DNA from 2 places in the Lysinibacillus sp. FSL L8-0312 genome. Region 2 is predicted to be linked to the other one. Evidence: a T-box and tRNA genes for the amino acid it is inferred to sense, from the RefSeq annotation. Region 2 holds a T-box; the other holds one or more tRNA genes.
What was found. A T-box is a leader RNA that pairs with one kind of tRNA and senses whether it is charged. The one in region 2 lies ahead of serS (serine--tRNA ligase), so its partner is inferred to be a tRNA-Ser.

Region 1: it encodes a tRNA-Ser, which carries the amino acid that the T-box ahead of serS (serine--tRNA ligase) is inferred to sense. The anticodon was not compared.

Annotation. Positions count from the first base shown of each region.
Region 1 is NZ_JBBOOV010000001.1:2,148,697-2,151,072, reverse strand. It holds tRNA gene MHI22_RS10780 (tRNA-Pro) at 8-84, shown strand; tRNA gene MHI22_RS10775 (tRNA-Ala) at 101-176, shown strand; tRNA gene MHI22_RS10770 (tRNA-Met) at 204-277, shown strand; tRNA gene MHI22_RS10765 (tRNA-Ile) at 285-361, shown strand; tRNA gene MHI22_RS10760 (tRNA-Ser) at 377-469, shown strand; tRNA gene MHI22_RS10755 (tRNA-Met) at 523-597, shown strand; tRNA gene MHI22_RS10750 (tRNA-Asp) at 601-676, shown strand; tRNA gene MHI22_RS10745 (tRNA-Phe) at 734-809, shown strand; tRNA gene MHI22_RS10740 (tRNA-Gly) at 815-888, shown strand; tRNA gene MHI22_RS10735 (tRNA-Ile) at 890-963, shown strand; tRNA gene MHI22_RS10730 (tRNA-Asn) at 971-1,047, shown strand; tRNA gene MHI22_RS10725 (tRNA-Ser) at 1,057-1,147, shown strand; tRNA gene MHI22_RS10720 (tRNA-Glu) at 1,150-1,221, shown strand; gene MHI22_RS10715 (diaminopropionate ammonia-lyase) at 1,482-2,376, shown strand, end outside.
Region 2 is NZ_JBBOOV010000001.1:3,229,405-3,231,780, forward strand. It holds gene pdxS (pyridoxal 5'-phosphate synthase lyase subunit PdxS) at 1-509, shown strand, start outside; gene pdxT (pyridoxal 5'-phosphate synthase glutaminase subunit PdxT) at 511-1,074, shown strand; T-box leader at 1,124-1,339, shown strand; gene serS (serine--tRNA ligase) at 1,416-2,376, shown strand, end outside.

The sequences.
Region 1 (2,376 bases), 1.1 Mb from region 2:
AAAAGAACGGGAAGTAGCTCAGCTTGGTAGAGCACTTGGTTTGGGACCAAGGGGTCGCAGGTTCGAATCCTGTCTTCCCGACCATTTCCAAAGAAATTATGGGGCCTTAGCTCAGCTGGGAGAGCGCCTGCCTTGCACGCAGGAGGTCAGCGGTTCGATCCCGCTAGGCTCCACCATAATAAATTAACCAGTATAAAGATCCTGGCGGCGTAGCTCAGCTGGCTAGAGCGTACGGTTCATACCCGTAAGGTCGGGGGTTCGATCCCCTCTGCCGCCATCTTAAAGGACCTTTAGCTCAGTTGGTTAGAGCAGACGGCTCATAACCGTCCGGTCGCAGGTTCGAGTCCTGCAAGGTCCACCATTTATATATTGCAACGGAGGTATACCCAAGTCTGGCTGAAGGGATCGGTCTTGAAAACCGACAGGCGGGTAACACCGCGCGGGGGTTCGAATCCCTCTACCTCCTCCAGTTTTAAATCTTTATAAATGGTGCTTTAAAAACTCGAAACCGTATAAAATTATCGCGGGGTGGAGCAGTGGTAGCTCGTCGGGCTCATAACCCGAAGGTCGTTGGTTCAAATCCGGCCCCCGCAACCAAATGGTCCCGTGGTGTAGCGGTTAACATGCCTGCCTGTCACGCAGGAGATCGCCGGTTCGATCCCGGTCGGGACCGCCATTATTTTCATAAGAAGATATGAAAAGCAAAAGAAAATAAGCTTAGCATGGACGAAATGGGTCAGTAGCTCAGTTGGTAGAGCATTAGATTGAAGCTCTAAGTGTCGGCGGTTCGATTCCGTCCTGACCCACCATTTATGCGGGTGTAGTTTAATGGTAAAACCTCAGCCTTCCAAGCTGATGTCGTGGGTTCGATTCCCATCACCCGCTCCAAGGGCCTATAGCTCAGCTGGTTAGAGCGCACGCCTGATAAGCGTGAGGTCGATGGTTCGAGTCCATTTAGGCCCATCATTATTCCGAAGTAGCTCAGTTGGTAGTAGCACCTGACTGTTAATCAGGTTGTCGCAGGTTCGAGTCCTGCCTTCGGAGCCATTTTTATGTGGGGAAGTACTCAAGAGGCTGAAGAGGCGCCCCTGCTAAGGGTGTAGGTCGGGTAACCGGCGCGAGGGTTCAAATCCCTCCTTCTCCGCCATTGGCCCGTTGGTCAAGTGGTTAAGACACCGCCCTTTCACGGCGGTAACACGGGTTCGAATCCCGTACGGGTCATACTAAGTGCAGTAGATGAATTACATCTACTGCACTTTTTAATTGATTTGATAACATAGTTACTATAAAAATGAAGCCTTCACAGAACATCGAATCTGTGAAGGCTTGTTAATTATATAGGAAGTTAAGAAATTTTTCTCCCTTTTCCGTAGGGGATCATAAACGCATAACAAGGAACTTAGACAAATGTAAGTTCTGTATTGTATAATTTTGTATTTTGAAGCTAGATGGACTAAGCTAATGATAAAGGAGGGATAGGAATGAATGAAAAATTAAAGTGGGTGCACAATCAGCTGGATAAAGCAAATGACGGAACAGCTTTACTGCCATATTTTACATTGGAACAAGTAAAGAAAGTGGGGCAATTTCTACGTACATATGAGCAATTTGAAAAGACACCTCTCCATCATCTTGATTCACTTGCTTCATGGATGGGTGTAGAAAAAATTTTGGTAAAAGACGAATCCTATCGATTTGGCTTAAACGCATTTAAAGTATTAGGCGGAGTTTATGCAATTGCGCAGTATGTTGCCAATAGACTCCAGAAAAATATAGAGGAACTATCGTTTGAACAATTAAAATCATCAGAAGTAAAAGCGCAGGTAGGAAATTTAACCTTTATTTCAACAACAGATGGTAACCATGGTCGTGGTGTGGCATGGGCGGCTCGTGAACTAGGGTATCAAGCGCGAATATATATGCCAGCTGGCAGTGCCGATGAACGTTTACAGCATATTAAAAAAGAAGGAGCCTATGCTGAAATAACGACAATGAATTATGATGAAACCGTGCGTTATTCCTCGCAGCTAGCACAAGAAAATGGCTGGGTCCTGATTCAGGATACGATGTGGGATGGCTACGAAGAAATACCATTATGGATTATGCAAGGCTACACAACACTTGTACATGAAATCGTTGAACAGATGCAGCAAGCTCCGACACATGTATTTTTACAAGCTGGTGTTGGGTCATTTGCAGGGGCAGTAGTAGCTTTTTTACAACAATATTATGAGCAGGATATTACATTTGTGTTAGTTGAGCCACATGTTGCTAATTGTTATTATGAGAGCTTTAAGGCAGGTACTGAGCAATATGTAACTGTTGGTGGAGAGATGAAAACCATAATGGCGGGCCTTGCTTGCGGTGAACCTAATC
Region 2 (2,376 bases):
TGTGCGGCTGTCGTGATTTAGGTGAAGCAGCCCGTCGTATCGGAGAAGGCGCGTCAATGCTACGAACAAAAGGTGAACCAGGAACAGGGAATATAGTGGAGGCAGTTCGACATATTCGCAAAGTAAATGCTCAGGTACGTAAAGTAGTGGGTATGACAGAAGATGAATTAATGACGGAGGCAAAATTACTGGGGGCTCCTTTCGAATTATTAAGAGAAATTAAACGTCTTGGTCGTTTACCAGTAGTAAATTTTGCGGCAGGTGGTGTTGCTACGCCAGCCGATGCTGCATTAATGATGGAGCTTGGAGCTGATGGCGTTTTCGTGGGCTCTGGTATTTTCAAATCCGAAAATCCAGAAAAATTTGCACGTGCTATTGTGGAGGCGACTACCCACTATAAAGACTATAAGCTAATTGCTGAAATATCTAAAGAGCTCGGTGTACCAATGAAGGGTATTGATATTGCACAGCTTGGGCAAAACGAGCGTATGCAAGAGCGAGGCTGGTAAAATGAAACGAATTGGTGTTTTAGCATTACAAGGAGCAGTCCGTGAGCATGTCCAAATGTTAGAAGGGCTTGATTGTGAAGCGATTTTAGTAAAACAGAAGAAGGATTTAGTGAATCTCGATGGACTTGTACTACCTGGTGGGGAAAGTACGACAATGCGAAAATTGCTGGACCGTTTTGACCTACTAGAGCCAATCCGTGAACTTGCACAGCAAGGTTTACCGGTATTTGGGACATGCGCAGGATTAATTTTATTAGCCAATCAATTAGTGGATGACGAACCGCATTTAGCAGTTATGGATGTGACGGTAGCAAGAAATTCATTTGGACGTCAGATAGATAGCTTCGAAGTTCAACTGGATATTCCTAAAATAGGTGCACGTATTCCAGCAGTTTTTATTCGTGCACCTCATATTGAAGCGGTAGGTAAAGATGTTGATGTTCTCGCTCAGCATGACGGAAAAATAATTTTGGCGCAAGATGGTCATTTATTAGGTTGTTCGTTTCATCCTGAATTAACAGCAGATAAGCGAATTCTTGAATATTTTGTCTCCTCTATGGTATGACTTGCAAAATTTGTTTTCATATAGTACAGTATGGTTAAAATTTAAATAATTGAACACGATGATGGGAAGTAGTAACAAGCACGTTTTTTTTAGAGAGTCAGCGGTTGGTGGAAGCTGATAAAAGCACTTGTGAATCCGTCCTGGAGTTGCACAGTCGAAGTGATTGAAGTAGACTGTAGCCGGCTGAAATGCCGTTATAAAATAAGTGGATTAGGCATACGCCTAGTCAATTAGGGTGGCAACGCGGGTAGCTCTCGTCCCTTTCCAGGGATGAGGGCTTTTTTGTGTTTATTTTGGTGCAACAATTTCCCATCATTAAAGAAACTATTGGAGGTATGAATATGTTAGATATTAAACGTGTACGCGATAATTTCGCGGAAATTAAAGAAATGCTATTAACACGTAATGAAGATTTAGGTAACTTAGATGACTTTGAAGGCTTAGATGCAAAGCGTCGTGAATTAATTGCTAAAACGGAAGAATTAAAAGCAGAACGTAATAAAGTATCTGAACAAATTTCACTTATGAAGCGCAATAAGGAAAACGCAGATGAAGTCATTGCTCGTATGCGTCAGGTAGGCGATGAAATTAAAGAATTAGACAATCAATTAAATGATGTAGAAGAGCGCTTTAAAGATATGATGATGCGTTTACCAAACATTCCTCATGAATCTGTCCCAGTAGGTACAACAGAGGACGACAATGTTGAGGAATATACTTGGGGCGAAATTCCAGCATTTGATTTTGATATTAAAGCACACTGGGATCTAGCGACAGATTTGAAAATTGTGGATTTTGAACGTGGCGCAAAAGTAACAGGTAGCCGTTTCTTATTCTACCGTGGTCTTGGAGCTCGTTTAGAACGTGCATTAATGACGTTCATGATGGATTTACATGCAGAAGAGCATGGCTATGAGGAAATGCTACCACCTGTCATTGTAAATCGTGATAGCTTAACAGGTACTGGACAGCTTCCAAAATTCGAGGAAGATGTATTCAAATTAGAAGAAACTGATTATTTCATGATTCCAACAGCAGAGGTTCCAGTAACGAACTTCTATCGTGATGAAATATTACCAGATGAGGCTTTACCACAAGGCTTTGCTGCATACAGTGCATGCTTCCGCTCAGAGGCAGGTTCTGCAGGACGTGATACACGTGGTTTAATCCGTCAACACCAATTCAATAAAGTAGAACTAGTTCGTTTTGTAAAACCAGAGGAATCATACGAACAGTTAGAGCTATTAACAGGTCATGCTGAAAAAGTACTGCAATTATTAGGATTACCATATCGTAAACTAA